2 regions of the [Clostridium] scindens ATCC 35704 genome follow, and region 1 is predicted to be linked to the other one. Evidence: riboswitches for the same ligand, from Rfam matches in the RefSeq annotation. Region 1 holds a riboswitch; the other holds the start of a gene.
The links. A riboswitch is a leader RNA that binds a small molecule or an ion and turns the genes downstream of it on or off. The one in region 1 is predicted to bind FMN.

Region 1 (7,882 bases):
AGTCATAGAAGGGGATTCAGGGTGGCTTTCAGAGGCAATCCAAAATATCCTTAAAAACTGCATGGAAAGTGCAGGTGACAACGGGAAGATTGAAATTATGTGCGAGGATAATGCGCTGTTTACCGAGATCACTTTGCATGACAGCGGGCCAGGCTTTGAAAAGGAAGATCTGTTCTGTCTGTTTGACCGGTTCTATCGTGGGAAAAATGCGGGCGCGGTAGGCTATGGAATCGGACTGGCGCTGTGCAAGACGATTATCAACCGTCAGGGAGGCACCATTGCCGTAAAGAATCATCCGCAGGGCGGCGCAGTATTTTCCATTCGTTTTTCAAAGTGATGAATTTATATATGAAATGTCTCCCATAATGGCTGTCGATTTGCTAGAATATATTTAAAGAGAGGATATAAACAGATATGGATGAGATAAATCGTTACAAAGAGCGGCTGCAGATTGCATTGACAGCGGCAAAGATATGTATTTTCGAAGTTGATCTTTTACAGCAGCTTTACACCTATTTTGAAAATGCGGAAGTTATTTTTGGCATTTCAGGTGAAAAGATATTAAAAGATGTGCAGCCTTTTAGCAAGCTGGAGCCGGTAGAATACCGAAAAGCGGCAAGCGCGTATTTTTCGCATCCGGAGGACGAAGCGGTGATAGAGAAGGCCTTCAAGGATATCCTAAGAGGCAAAGAATCAACCTATGAAGCACGCATGAGGGCTGGAGGATCAGGATATGTGTGGTGCAGGATCCACGCAACGCCTATCATAGAAAATGGAGTACCGGCAAGGATGGTAGGCGTGATCGCAGATATCTCTGATCTTAGAGAACAGACGGAAAATCTGAAAAAGGCCGTTAATATGGATGCATTTACTGAATTATTTAACAAGGAGTATGCAATCGGCCTGATAAGCGAGATTTTAAGGAAAAGCAAGGATTTAAATCATGCTCTGCTCATATTAGATATTGATAATTTTAAAAATTATAATGATACCTTTGGCCATAGCGAGGGGGATAAGGTTATCAAGGCAGTATCCAGAAAGATAAGAGATACATTTCGGGAAACGGATATCATGGGCAGATTCGGAGGCGATGAATTTATTCTTTTGGTTAGGGATATCAAAAACATGCAGTGGCTTAACCGCAAGTTATCCGATCTTACATGCTTTCAAGTGGGAGATATTACTTGCACTACCAGCATTGGCATCTCACTATTCCCGCAGGATGCAGCGAGATTCAAGGAATTATTTGCAAAGGCCGATGCCGCATTGTACCAGGCGAAGGCGCAAAAGGGAATTTTCATATATTATCATGAGTAACAGCGGCAATTCTAAGGAGGGCCTGTTCTTTTTTCTGTTCTTATTCCAAGGCAACACAAATCATGACTTCTTAACCAAATAGAAGGTTTGTATTTTATCGTTTTTGTGGTATAGTTACATTAATGAATTCGACTGTGGGAAACGGTAGAAAAAGGAGGATTAACATGGCATTTTATTATGAGGAGCCATCTAGGACATTCAGCGAGTATCTTTTAATTCCAGGCTATTCTTCTGTGGAATGTGTTCCATCGAAAGTAAGCCTTGAGACGCCGCTGGTGAAGTTTGAGAAGGGTAAGGAGCCGGAACTGTCGATGAATATCCCTATGGTTTCGGCAATTATGCAGTCGGTCTCTGACGACAGGCTTGCGATTGCCCTGGCTCAGGAGGGCGGTCTGTCTTTTATCTATGGATCGCAGCCTATAGAATCTCAGGCAGAGATGATCGAAAAAGTCAAGCGGTACCGGGCAGGATTCGTAGTAAGCGATTCCAATGTATCGGCGGAGATGACGCTTCAGGATGTGCTCAGACTGACTGAGCAGACCGGCCATTCTACCATAGCGGTAACGGAAGACGGCAGCCCCAACGGAAAACTGCTGGGAATTGTAACGAACAAAGATTACAGGGTAAGCAGGATGACTCCTGATACAAGGGTCAAAGATTTCATGACCAAGTTGGATGACCTTGTATATGCGCAGGAAGAGACTACGCTGAAAGAAGCGAATGACATTATTTGGGACCATAAGATTAACTGCCTTCCTTTGGTCAATAAGAACCAGGAACTGGTATATCTGGTTTTCCGCAAGGATTACGATACCCATAAGAAGAATGAGTATGAATTGATCGATAGTTCCAAGCGTTATATGGTAGGCGCCGGAATTAATACCAGGGATTATGAAGAGCGGGTGCCTGCACTGCTTAAGGCAGGCGCAGACATTCTGTGCATAGACAGTTCAGAAGGATTTTCAGAGTGGCAGAAATTGACCATTGACTATATCCGCAGAAATTATGGAGACCGCGTGAAAGTAGGCGCAGGCAACGTAGTAGATGCAGAAGGCTTCCGATTCCTCGCTGAGGCTGGGGCAGATTTTGTCAAGGTAGGAATCGGCGGCGGAGCCATCTGCATTACCCGCGAGCAGAAGGGCATCGGACGGGGACAGGCTACAGCACTCATCGAGGTTGCAAAAGCCAGGGATGCCTATTATGAAGAGACGGGAATCTACGTTCCGATCTGTTCTGACGGAGGCATTGTGCATGATTACCACATTACCCTTGCACTTGCTATGGGGGCAGACTTTATTATGCTGGGCAGATATTTTGCAAGATTTGATGAAAGCCCTACAAAAAGAGTGAATATTAATGGAAGCTATATGAAGGAATATTGGGGAGAGGGAAGCGCCAGAGCCAGGAACTGGCAGAGATATGACATGGGAGGAGATAAGAAACTGTCTTTTGAAGAGGGCGTAGATTCTTTTGTCCCTTATGCCGGAAGCCTGAAGGACAATGTAAATCTTACGCTGAGCAAGGTAAGGTCAACGATGTGCAATTGTGGAGCGATCAATATACCTGAGTTACAGCAGAAGGCCAAAATTACGCTGGTGTCTTCCACAAGCATCGTAGAAGGCGGCGCGCATGATGTCATGCTCAGAGATAAGAGATAGAAGTGCGAAGTAGAGCAAAAAAGAGTAGGTATATCGACATGTCGAATGATTAGTGCGGGAGAGAATATGGAATATACACCGTCTGAAAGCCCGCCAGAACCGAACGTTGGAAGAGGCGCACAGGCTTGAGAAAGAACTGACGCATAAGATGGCTGCGTGCGAGGCAGCCGCGTAAAAAGGGCAGGACTCTTGCATTTGCAGGGACTGTTCTTTTTGTGTGCAGGAAAATAAAGGGGATTACAAAGACTAGGCTTGACATGCAAGTCTTACAAGTGTAATATTAACGAAAGATTACTTTTGTAAGAAAAGGAGGCAAAAGATGAAAAAAGCGATTTTGGTCATTGTATTCTTACTGCTTGCCATGGCAGGATGCTCAGGCAAAAACACGAAGGATAGTCCTAAGGAGCATGCAGATAAAAAGCCGGTTGAAATTGCAAAGGGTTACCAGGATATATATGATAAAGCCTGTGAGGATGGAAAGTTAGATGATCTGGCAACTATCCGCCAAATCGTAGAACGTCTGGGAGAGGATGGACTTGTGGCAGTGGACGCTAAGAATCTGGTTGATATGGAAAACGCGTCGCAGGCTGAAGCGTTCTGCAAAAGAGCCAGTGAAGGAAAGGAGGCTGCCCAGACGATCATCGCCGTAAAGGACGATGGAGGATTTATACGCTATGACCTGCAGGCTTTGGATGGAACTTTAAAGGTGCGGCAGGGGTATGTCACATGGAGCAAAGGCGAGCCAGTGGAAAAGGGGACGGATGAATATCAGGCATATGCTTGGAGTTATTCCAGCAAAGGGTACCTGTTTTTTGAAAAGTACCAGCCACCCGGGTATGATGGATTTTCAGGGCATACGGCTATAAGAGTGAAGCCCCTGGATCAAGATTGCCGGGAGTTGAACCAGAAATATATCATTCCGGTAGGGTACTATCTGAATAATTTGTTTCTGGAGGACTGGAGCGAGAATGATTATGGCGATTTGAATTTCTATGACATTTTCGAGCCTATGTATCAGATGAAGTATGGAAAGAGACTGGATGTGGAATTTGCCTTTACAGGAAAGACATACAATGTGCCGGAAAAAGAATTCGAAGATGTCTTCCTGACTTTTTTTCAGATTGATCCAGCCATGCTGCGGCAAAAGACCACCTATGATGAAGTCAGTCATACTTACCAGTACAGGCCCAGAGGAATGTTTGACTTTGGCTCTACTCCGGATATTCCCTACCCGGAGGTTGTGGCTTATGAAGCGCAGGAAAATGGGACGATCAAACTCGTCGTGGATGCAGTATGGCCTGATCGGAATATGGACAAGGCGTACAGCCATGAAGTTGTGGTACGTCCTCTTGATGGTGGCAGGTTCCAGTATGTTTCCAACCATGTGATTGACTCTGAGGATAATGCTGAGCCTATCTGGTATAGGGAGAGGCTCAGTGATGAAAAGTGGGATGAATATTATGGCGATTAAGACTAAGAATGGAGCTTATTATGTTTAGTTCCATACAAAAGGAGATATTTCCGCTATAATAACGCTTGAGAAAGGAATTAAGTTGATTCTCAATATGTTGGAAAAGGACGAAGGCAGCATTCGGGTATATTTTTGCCCTTCAGGAAAAAATGATCTGGTGTGTTGCTACAGAAATAGAAAATACTAAATGTGAAGGAGTTGCGGATATTAAATAAATTTACAGGAATAGTATTATTTTTAAAAGATTTTATGTTATACTGAATATCGCTATGACAGTAAATTCATTCAAATAGGATGAAGAAGGCATGCAGAAGAATAGAAACGTGTGGAGGAGAAGATGCTGACAATAGGAACGCATATGTCTATTGCCAAAGGAATTGCCAAAACGGCTGAAAATGTGGTAGAGATGAAGGCCAATACCATGCAGATATTCAGCCGTAATCCCAGAGGCTCGAATTATAAAACCTATACGGAAGAGGAGATAGGAAGATTCCAGGAGATCCGTCGCAAAAACCAGTTTGGCCCCTTGCTGGCTCATGCGCCATATACGATGAATCTGGCAAGCGATAAGGAGAAGGTCTATGAATTTGCATGTACGGTTATCCGTGAGGATATCGCAAGGATGGATGCCCTGGGGATTGAAAATATTGTATTTCATCCGGGAAGCCATACGGGCATCGGCATCGAGGCAGGAATCCGCAATATTATCGCAGGACTTGACCAGGCAATTACCGGGGATGAGAATATCATGGTGCTGCTGGAGACTATGACTGGAAAAGGGACGGAAATTGGAGCAAAGTTCGAGCACTTAAGAGCAATCCGGGATGGAGTAAGACATCCGGAGCGGATTGGAATCTGCCTGGATACCTGTCATGTGTTTGCCGCCGGGTATGATATAGTAGGAAATTTGGATGGCGTATTGGAAGAGTTTGATAGGGTGATTGGCCTGGATTTGCTCAAAGCAGTCCATTTTAATGACAGCATGATGCCTTTTGGCTCTCATAAGGATCGGCATTCCACGATAGGAGCGGGCGAGATTGGCCTGGAGCCGCTGCTAAGGGTCATGAGACATCCGGCGCTTAAGGAACTTCCGTTTTACTTGGAGACGCCGCTTGAGGATGCAGAGCACAAAATAGAGATAGAGATGATACGCCAGAAACTCTAAACGTGGAGGAAGGAAATGGGAGCGACGTTAAAGATAATAGCACGTATTCACACGGATTTTCCATCCAAATTCGGCATTCCACGCCAAAGCGGACTGGCGGATACACATGGATTCATAATATTTGAGCCAAAGTTCAGAAACCCGGATTCCATTAAAGGAATCGAAGAATATTCAAGACTTTGGCTCCTTTGGGAATTTTCAGAGAATAAAAGAGAAGCATGGAATCCCATGGTTAGGCCTCCCAGGCTGGGAGGAAACAAGAGAGTGGGGGTATTCGCCTCGCGTTCCCCATTCAGGCCCAATCCTATCGGTCTGTCCTGCGTAGAACTGGAACGGGTGGAGGCAGAGACGCCCAAGGGTCCCATTCTCTATATCAAGGGGGCGGATCTGATGGATGGAACGCCCATATACGATATTAAGCCTTATCTTCCCTATGTGGACGCCTATCCCCAGGCAGAGGCAGGCTTTGCGGATCGGGTAAGGGATTATTGCCTGACGGTGGAATTCCCGGAGGAACTCCTTAAGCGGGTGCCGGCAGAGAAAAGAGAAGCGCTGAGACAGATACTGGCCCAGGATCCACGGCCATCCTACCAGGAGGATCCGGAACGAATGTATGGAATGGAATATGCGGGGTTTGAGATACGCTTCCAGGTGGAGGAGAGACGGCTGGCCGTACGGGATGTCTATGCAAAAGCGGACAGGCAGGATATAGTTTCCGGCGTGTGAATGGAGGAATTCGTACCAAAAATGGGTTTACACGAACAGGATACAGGTATATAATGGTAGCCAGCAGATGATGTTACTGCAATCACCTATTCAAAAAAGAATAAAGAAGTCTTTGTGGCAGGGTGCAAATCCCTACCGATGGTATAGTCCATGACCCGCGCAAGCGGCTGATCTGGTGACCTTTTTGAGGAATTCCAGAACCGACGGTATAGTCCGGATGAGAAAAGACATTTTCTGCGTAATTACGCCCGGGACATAAGTATATGTGCCGGGTTATTTTTTTGAGGAGGATTCAGTATGAACCAGATGAAAGAAACAACCAATGTAACTACAGGAGAAAACCTAAAAAGCCGTGATGACGCCAGGACGAAGGTAAAGAAGATTGCGTTTATCGGTCTGATGGGGGCGGTCAGCGCGGTGCTGATGCTATTTCGCTTCCCGATTCCGTTCATGCCCCCGTTCTTATCCTTTGATCTGTCCGGGCTTATGGAGATGCTGGGCGGATTCATGTTCGGACCTATGGCGGCCGCATGCATCATTGTCGTAAAGATCCTGCTGCAGCTTGTGATGCAGGGAAGCTTCTCCCTGGGAACCGGAGAATTGCAGAATCTGATCTTAAGTTGTTCTTACGTGCTTCCGGCGCTGATTATCTATCACAGGAATAAGACGAAGAAAATGGCAATTACTGGTATGGCGGTGAGCACCATATTCGTATCGGTGATGGCGGTATTTACCAACCTGTATCTGATCATTCCGTTCTATGTCAAGTTATTTGGCATGTCCATGGACGACATCATTACGATGTGCCGGACGGTAAACCCGGCGATGAAGAATGTAACCACTATGGCGGTGTTCGGACTGCTTCCATTTAATCTTATCAAATACGGCGTTACGTCTCTGGTGACGTTTATCGTGTACAAGAGGCTGAGCCGTGTAATAAAAGGAATTATAAGCAAATAAAGGAGAGAATCATGAAATTTACATTGGACAAAGACATTACTTATGAGCAGGCGGTGGGCCGCATGTTCGAAATGCTTGGCAACAGCCAGATCATGGCGCTGGCATCCAGCCTGAACGACTACGTTATGGTGCGCAATGTAAGCTGCCTGTTCTATGACGAGAAGATCTACTTTAAGACGGACAAGAACTTCCGCAAGACAAAGCAGCTGCTTGAGAATCCGAATGTAGCCATGTGCTGGAGCGGCGTACAAGTAGAAGGAACTGCAAAGAATAAAGGGCTCGTGGTGGACGAGCCGGGACAGAGATTTGCAAAGGGATATGAGAAATACCTGTGGCAAAGTTACAACAAGTATAGCCACGAGGATACGGAGATTCTGATTGAAGTATCGCCCAAGTATGTAGAGATATGGGACACCAGCGATGATGGGTATGCATTCCAGCTTTTTATTGATTTTGAGAAGAGGCAGATCCAAGTAAAGCCGTATGATCAGAAGTAGACAGGAAGGCTCTGTTTTAGGACCGGGAAACCGGAATCCTGAATAGAGCCTTTTTTATTTGGCTGAAAAATGCACTTGCAATATACCC
Region 2 (7,882 bases), 1.5 Mb from region 1:
CCAGGCATTCTTCGCGGACTCCGAACAGATATTGTACGGCATACTTGCGCTTGTGCTCAATACGCTGATCCTGAACCGTGTCATGCTGATGGGAAAATCCCAGATCCAGCTGTTTGTCATATCGGATAAGTACGAAGAAGTCAAACGCCGGATGCTTTTGGAGGTAGACGTAGGAGCCACTATGGTGCACATCGAGACGGGATATGGGCACCGTCAGCAGAAGGGCGTGCTGTGCGTGATTCCCGGGCGAAAACTGTATTTAGTAAATGAAATGATTCAAAATATAGACCCCAAGGCCTTCATAACGATTTCCCAGATCAATGAAGTACGCGGACGGGGATTTACAATGGAAAGGAATTAAATTCATTTGCAAAGGAGAGGTTAGTATGAAAAGAGCGGATGAAAAGTATCAGGCATATGTCCAGATACTGAAAGAAGAGCTGGTTCCTGCGATGGGATGTACGGAGCCCATCGCCCTTGCGTATGCGGCGGCGAAAGCGAGGGAGGTACTGGGATGCCTGCCGGATAAGGTAGTGATCGAAGCCAGCGGCAGCATAATCAAGAACGTAAAGAGCGTCATCGTACCCAATACCAATCACCTCAAAGGAATTCCGGCGGCAGCGACAGCGGGGATTATAGCGGGCAGAGCCGAGAAGGAATTAGAGGTGATCGCGCAAGTTAGCAAGGAGCAGATGGAGCGGATGGTGGAATTCCTAAATACGGCATCCATCAGCGTCCGGCATGTGGACAATGGGATTACCTTTGATATCCAGGTCACCGTAGGAAAAGGGGATTCCTACGCGAAGGTGCGGATCGCCAACTACCATACCAATATCGTGCTGATTGAAAAGGACGGGGAAGTGCGCTACTTTGTACCGGTGGAGGGCGAGAAGGAAGAAGGATTGACGGACAGAGGCATTCTAAATGTAGAGGATATCTGGGAATTCATTAATATCGTTGACGTGGACGACATCCGGGAAATCATCACAAGACAGATCAATTACAACACCGCTATTGCAAACGAGGGGCTCAGGGGCGACTATGGAGCCAACATCGGAAGCGTTCTTCTGGATACATATGGTGATGACGTGCGCACGAGGGCGAAGGCGATGGCAGCGGCAGGCTCTGATGCCCGTATGAACGGATGCGAGCTGCCGGTCATCATCAACGCGGGAAGCGGCAATCAGGGGATGACCTGCTCCCTGCCTGTGCTGGAATACGGAAAAGAACTGAACTCGGGAGAGGAGAAGGTGTACCGGGCACTGGCGCTGTCCAACCTGATCGCCATCCACCAGAAGACAGGAATCGGCAGGCTGTCGGCCTATTGCGGAGCGGTCAGCGCCGGGGCGGCAGCAGGAGCGGGAATCGCTTACTTGTGCGGTGGCGGCTATGAGGAAGTCATCCACACGGTGGTCAATGCGCTGGCAATTGTATCCGGCATGGTCTGCGATGGAGCCAAAGCCTCCTGCGCGGCCAAGATAGCGGCATCTGTTGACGCAGGCATTCTGGGCTATAATATGTACCTGCGGGGACAGCAGTTCTACGCAGGCGATGGAATCGTGACAAAGGGAGTGGAGGCGACCATACACAATATCGGCCGTCTTGGGAAAGAAGGAATGAAAGAGACGAATGAAGAGATCATTAAGATGATGATTGAAGAATAAACAGACTGATAGGAGAGACATCAATGAAAAGAATCATGAAAAGCCTGCCGGCCAGGCTGATACTGGGCGTTATAATAGGCATCGCGGCAGGGCTTGCGGCGAACGAAGCATTTATGAATGTCGTGGTAACTGTTAAATACATCCTTGGAGAACTGATCACCTTCTGCGTACCGCTGATTATTATCGGCTTCATCGCGCCGTCCATTACCAAGCTGGGGAACAATGCTTCCCGCATGCTTGGCGTGGCTATCGTGATCGCATATGCTTCTTCGGTCCTGGCGGCTCTGGGATCCATGGCGGCAGGATACGGGATAATTCCCCATCTGTCAATCGTATCTGAAATAGATGGATTGAGGGAACTTCCGGAGGTAATATTCCAGCTGGATATTCCGCAGATCATGCCAGTCATGAGCGCGCTGGTCCTGTCGGTCATGTTGGGACTTGGCGCGGCGTGGACCAAGGCGGAGACGATAACCCTGGTCCTGGATGAATTCCAGAAAATCGTGCTGGACATTGTGACGAAGATCGTAATACCGATTCTTCCAGTGTTTATCGGATTTACTTTCTGCGGCCTTGCCTATGAAGGCACGATAACAAAGCAGCTTCCTGTTTTTATCCAGGTGGTGCTGATCGTGATGGCGGGCCATTATATCTGGCTTGCAATTCTCTACGGGGTAGCGGGCCTATATGCAAAAGAAAATCCCTGGAAAGTTCTTAAGAATTACGGACCGGCCTATATTACCGCGGTAGGCACCATGTCTTCTGCGGCAACCCTGGCTGTGGCATTAAGATGCGCCAAGAAGTCCCAGCCGCCGCTGAAAGAGGATATGGTCGACTTTGGGATTCCGCTGTTTGCCAATATCCACCTGTGCGGCTCTGTCCTGACAGAAGTATTTTTTGTCATGACGGTATCGCAGGTTCTGTATGGAACCATTCCTTCCTTGGGGACTATGGTGCTGTTCTGCCTGCTGCTTGGAGTATTCGCGATTGGCGCGCCGGGAGTTCCGGGAGGAACCGTTATGGCATCCCTTGGCCTGATTATCGGCATCCTTGGATTTGATGAGTCTGGCACAGCCCTGATGCTGACGGTATTCGCGCTCCAGGATAGTTTTGGAACGGCATGCAATGTTACCGGAGACGGAGCGCTTACTTTGATACTGACAGGCTACGCCAGAAAACATTAGAGCGATACAATGATAATCCTTTTTCAGCAGGAAAGGGTAGGGATATGGAACGAAAGTATACCGTCGAAGAAGTGAGCCGTATTACCGGCGTAAGCAAGGACTACGATTATCTGAAAAACACCTGCGAGACCGGAGAAGTCATCGCGAGAGCGCTGGAACAGGGAACTGGACGGATACTGCCGCTATAAAGTTATTGCATATTGCGGACGAAGGAGTTATAATAGGAGAGAACTGAAAGAGATTCTTCGGGGTCGGGTGCAAATCCCAACCGGCGGTATAGTCCGCGACCCGGCGCGTTTATCCGCGCTGGCTGATCTGGTGCAATTCCGGAACCGACAGTAAAGTCTGGATGAGAGAAGAATTATGTAATGACAAGTTATGGTGCAATCAGACCCCGATGCCAAGGCATCGGGGTTTTTATGCAATACGATGCATCATGGACTGGCGGCAGTTACATGGTTCCAAGAAGATATTCTTTCTTTGACAGTTTCAATTTTCATTAAAAAGGAGAGAAAGAAAATGAGTACAGATGTAATTACAAACGCAAATGCAAAATCAAGAACAAAGGTCAGGATGATGGTTCAGATTGGAATGCTGGCGGCGATTTCCGTCGTGCTGATGCAGTTCGAGGTGCCCCTTCCCTTCGCGCCGGCATTTTACAAGATTGACTTCAGCGAGGTACCGGTTCTGGTAGGATGCTTTGCAATGGGACCATTCGCCGGCGCAGTCATAGAATTGATCAAGATCATACTGCACGTGGCGATCAGCGGAACGACAACCGCAGGCGTCGGGGATGTGGCCAACTTCCTGATTGGGTGCGCATTTATCATTCCGGCCGGACTTATCTATAAAAAGAAAAAGACCAGGAATGGGGCGATTGTCGGTATGGCGGCAGGAACCGTATTTATGACGGTAGTAGGCTGCTTCTTGAATGCGTTCGTCCTTCTGCCCACCTACGCAAAAGCGTTTGGCATGCCCATTGACGCGCTGGTAGGAATGGGAAGCGCGATCAATGGCAAGATTACGGGACTGTCCACTTTCGTGGTGTTTGCTGTGGCGCCATTTAATCTGCTTAAAGGAGTGCTGGTATCCATGATCGTATTTTTGATCTATAAGAAGATCAGTCCGATCTTCAAGATGGGACATTAATCCGCTTGGAATCATACAAGCTTTAAAAACAGTGCCGCCCGGAACAGCGTTTTGCTGATCCGGGCGGCTTTCATTATCTGGCCGGGCAGATCTCGATCCAGTAACCGTCCGGGTCGTTGATGAAATAGATTCCCATGTCAGGATTCTCAAAGCAGATGCAGCCCATCTCTTCATGAAGTGCATGTGCCGCTTCCATGTCATCTGTCCGCATGGCAAGATGGAATTCGTTGTCGCCCAGGTTATAAGGCCTGTCCATATCTCTGAGCCAGGTAAGTTCCAGCAGATGGGGAGTGTCTTCATCCCCCAGGAATACCAGCTTGAAACTTTCGTCGTCGGCCTCCTTTTCTCTGGTGATAGCAAGGCCAAGAGCCTTCTGGTAAAACGCTACCGACTTTTCCAAATCTAATACGTTAATATTGTTGTGGTAAAATGTGAATTTCATGAATCTGTCCTCCTCAAACGATGTTGTCATTGAATACAAAATTAGTATATCATCAGTGGCAGAAGAAAAAAAGATATGCTATAATTAAAAATAGTTTATCTATCAAGAGGGAGCGTAAATGAGCAAAAGAGACAGGAGGAAGGAATATGCCGGTTAAAGTAGAAGTAAAGCTGGACGTAGATTCAATGGCGGATTTTATGGTATATAATATTTACACAAGCGGGCCGGGAATGGTAGCTCTGATACTGGGAGTCCTGAATATGGGGCTTGCGGTAAGTTTTATCATGAAAGGGGATTTTTTGCTAGTGCTTATGTTCCTTGCATTTGCATTCCTGATACTGGGCATCTTCCCGTATTTTATCAGAAGAAAAGTGGCAAAGCAGATGCAGAATTCCAAGAAGCTGGGTGCGCTTGTGACCTATGAATTTGACGACGGAGGCATTACGACAACAACTGCCGATGACAGTGGCAAGGCTTCCTGGAGTAAGTTCAAGAGGGCGGTTGCCAGGAAAAGGATTATCATATTGTATACGGCGGAAAAGCAGGCCATTGTGCTTCCCATTGACCAGATGGGGGATCAGTACACAGCAGTGGTGGATCTGATCTATGCAAACATGCCAGCGCCTGCGGTGAGAATCCGCCGGCTGGATGGAAAGAAATAGGAAGGGTTTTAAAGAATGGTGATAGAATCCAATTGCGAGAAAGAGACGTATGAACTAGGCTGCCGGCTGGGGCAAGAGGCCCGGGCTGGCCAAGTCTACACGCTGGTGGGCGATCTGGGAGTGGGCAAAACCGTATTTACGAAAGGGCTGGCAGCGGGACTTGGCATCGAGGAACCGGTAAGCAGCCCCACATTTACCATTGTGCAGGTATATGAGGAAGGGCGTCTGCCCTTCTATCATTTTGATGTCTACCGGATCGGCGATGTAGAAGAGATGGATGAAGTTGGCTTCGAAGACTATGTCTATGGCGAGGGCGTAAGCCTTATCGAATGGGCCAACCTGATTGAAGAGATACTTCCGCAGCATTATACGGAGGTAAAGATAGAGAAGGATTTGGAAAAAGGATTTGATTATCGGAGGATAAGCATATGCGAATATTAGCGTTAGACAGTTCCGGCCTGGTAGCAAGCGTGGCAGTGGTAGACGGCAGTGGGCTGGAGGCACAGACGATCGCCGAATATACGGTAAATTATAAAAAGACGCATTCGCAGACGCTTCTTCCCATGCTGGATGAAGTGGCAAGGATGACGGAACTGGATCTGGATAGCATAGATGCCATTGCCGTGGCGGCAGGCCCCGGATCTTTTACCGGGCTTCGAATAGGCTCGGCCACTGCCAAAGGGCTTGGGCTTGCGCTTGATAAGCCGCTGATTCATATTCCTACCCTGGAGGGGCTGGCTTATAATTTGTGCGGCACCGATCATATCGTCTGCCCGATCATGGATGCCAGACGAGGACAAGTCTACACGGGAATCTACGAATTTGATAATGACAGGCTGATCGTGCTGGAGGATCAGATGGCAGTTGGCATAGAGGAATTGGGGCAACGGCTTCATTCCTATGACAGGAAGGTCGTATTCCTGGGAGACGGAGTACCGGTCTTCAAGGAGGCGCTGATGGAGCGGATCATGGCAGGCCGGGAGATCGCTTTTGCGCCTGCCCATCTGAACCGCCAGCGGGCAGCAGCGGTAGGGGCGCTTGCCATAAGATATTATAGAGAAGGGAAGATGGAGACAGCCGCAGAGCATCAGCCGGATTATCTGCGGGTATCCCAGGCAGAACGAGAGCGGAAAGAGAGGTTATGTCATGCTTAGATTTCAATGTGATTATCAGGAAGGGGCACATCCTTCTATATTAAAGAAGATGAAAGAGACAAATTATGAACAGACGGCAGGGTATGGCAACGATCCATACTGCGAGAGCGCCAGGAAGAAGATTCGGCGACTGTGCAATGCGCCGGAGGCTGACGTACACTTCCTGGTAGGCGGAACGCAGACGAACTTTACCGTGATCAGCGCAATCCTGCGTCCATATCAGGGAGCGCTTGCGGCAGTATCCGGCCATATCAACGTCCATGAGACCGGGGCGATCGAGGCCACGGGACACAAGGTGCTTGCATTGCCAAGCGAGGATGGAAAGATTACGGCGGCTCAGGTCAGGGAAGCATACGAGGCGCATTGGAATGATGCGGACCATGAACATATCGTACAGCCGGGAATGGTGTACATATCCCATCCTACGGAGAATGGAACGCTGTATGCGAAGGAAGAATTGCAGGCACTGTCAAGAACCTGTAGGGAATTAGGACTTCCATTATTCCTGGATGGGGCCAGGCTGGGCTATGGGCTGATGGCAGAAAAGAGTTCCCTGGGACTTACGGATATCGCGGAACTTACGGATGTATTCTATATCGGAGGAACGAAAGTGGGCGCCCTGTTCGGCGAGGCAGTCGTGATCACGAATCCGGCGCTTAAGAAGGATTTCCGCTATCTGATCAAGCAGCATGGAGGGATGCTTGCCAAGGGCAGGCTTCTGGGTATCCAGTTCGACGTGCTGTTCACAGATAATCTTTATTTTGATATTGCAAAAGGCGCGGATGAATTGGCGATGCGACTTAAGGCGGCATTTTTGGAGAAGGGGTATGGCCTGCGCTATGATTCCTATACCAACCAGCAGTTTCCGATCCTTCCGAATGAGCATCTTGGGAAACTGAAGGAAAAATATTCTTACGGATTCTGGGAGGTTGTGGATGATTCCCACAGCGCGGTTCGCTTCTGTACCAGCTGGGCGACAAAGAAAGAAGCAGTAGATGCGCTGATTGCGGATATCGAGGCTTTATAGGATGCTGGAGATTCGGATAGCGAAGGAACAGGAGATCGAGGAGATTGCCAGGCTTGAACAGGAGATATTTCCAGACCCCTGGAGCCTGACGGCTCTTAGGGATACCTGGAACCAGAAACAGGCACAGATATTAGGCGCGTGGCTGGACGGGCAGATGGCAGGATATGTGATCGTTTATTTTGCGGCAGATGAAAGCGAGATTGCCCGGATAGCCGTGGATGAAAAGTTCCGGAGGCAAGGGGTTGCCGGTGCTCTGCTTGATGAGATGGAAAGAGTCTTAGCCGGCAAGGGCATTGCAAGACTGATGCTGGATGTAAGAAAAAGCAATGCGGCGGCACTTAGATTCTATCTTAGCCGTGGCTTTAAAGAAGATGGAGTTCGCAAAAATTTCTATACGAATCCTATAGAAGATGCTATACTTATGAGTCGTAGACTTGGAAGATAACTGGCAGCACTGACAGCAGTTCCCACTAGGAAAAACCGATGGGCTCAGATATAATGAAGGCGTAGCAAGAAAGAAGAAGTGATAGGATACTCACAGGAGGAATTGTATGCGCCAGTATAGAAACGAGATAGAAGAGACAAAGAAGATAGAGAAGA

Region 2: linked by a shared signal. The riboswitch ahead of HDCHBGLK_RS02270 (ECF transporter S component) and the one ahead of HDCHBGLK_RS13605 (ECF transporter S component) in region 1 are both predicted to bind FMN.

Annotation. Positions count from the first base shown of each region.
Region 1 is NZ_CP036170.1:2,623,577-2,631,458, forward strand. Features, by position in the region: partial or broken gene HDCHBGLK_RS13575 (sensor histidine kinase) at 1-337, shown strand, start outside; gene HDCHBGLK_RS13580 (sensor domain-containing diguanylate cyclase) at 415-1,317, shown strand; gene HDCHBGLK_RS13585 (IMP dehydrogenase) at 1,482-2,975, shown strand; gene HDCHBGLK_RS19570 (hypothetical protein) at 3,028-3,150, shown strand; gene HDCHBGLK_RS13590 (DUF6070 family protein) at 3,295-4,446, shown strand; gene HDCHBGLK_RS13595 (deoxyribonuclease IV) at 4,784-5,611, shown strand; gene tsaA (tRNA (N6-threonylcarbamoyladenosine(37)-N6)-methyltransferase TrmO) at 5,627-6,337, shown strand; FMN riboswitch at 6,442-6,570, shown strand; gene HDCHBGLK_RS13605 (ECF transporter S component) at 6,635-7,297, shown strand; gene HDCHBGLK_RS13610 (pyridoxamine 5'-phosphate oxidase family protein) at 7,309-7,794, shown strand.
Region 2 is NZ_CP036170.1:438,596-446,477, reverse strand. Features, by position in the region: gene HDCHBGLK_RS02285 (YitT family protein) at 1-361, shown strand, start outside; gene HDCHBGLK_RS02280 (L-cysteine desulfidase family protein) at 387-1,664, shown strand; gene HDCHBGLK_RS02275 (dicarboxylate/amino acid:cation symporter) at 1,688-2,848, shown strand; gene HDCHBGLK_RS18875 (hypothetical protein) at 2,893-3,036, shown strand; FMN riboswitch at 3,086-3,213, shown strand; gene HDCHBGLK_RS02270 (ECF transporter S component) at 3,368-3,997, shown strand; gene HDCHBGLK_RS02265 (VOC family protein) at 4,071-4,439, opposite strand; gene HDCHBGLK_RS02260 (YcxB family protein) at 4,586-5,101, shown strand; gene tsaE (tRNA (adenosine(37)-N6)-threonylcarbamoyltransferase complex ATPase subunit type 1 TsaE) at 5,117-5,542, shown strand; gene tsaB (tRNA (adenosine(37)-N6)-threonylcarbamoyltransferase complex dimerization subunit type 1 TsaB) at 5,530-6,255, shown strand; gene HDCHBGLK_RS02245 (threonine aldolase family protein) at 6,248-7,282, shown strand; gene rimI (ribosomal protein S18-alanine N-acetyltransferase) at 7,284-7,727, shown strand; gene HDCHBGLK_RS02235 (hypothetical protein) at 7,834-7,882, shown strand, end outside.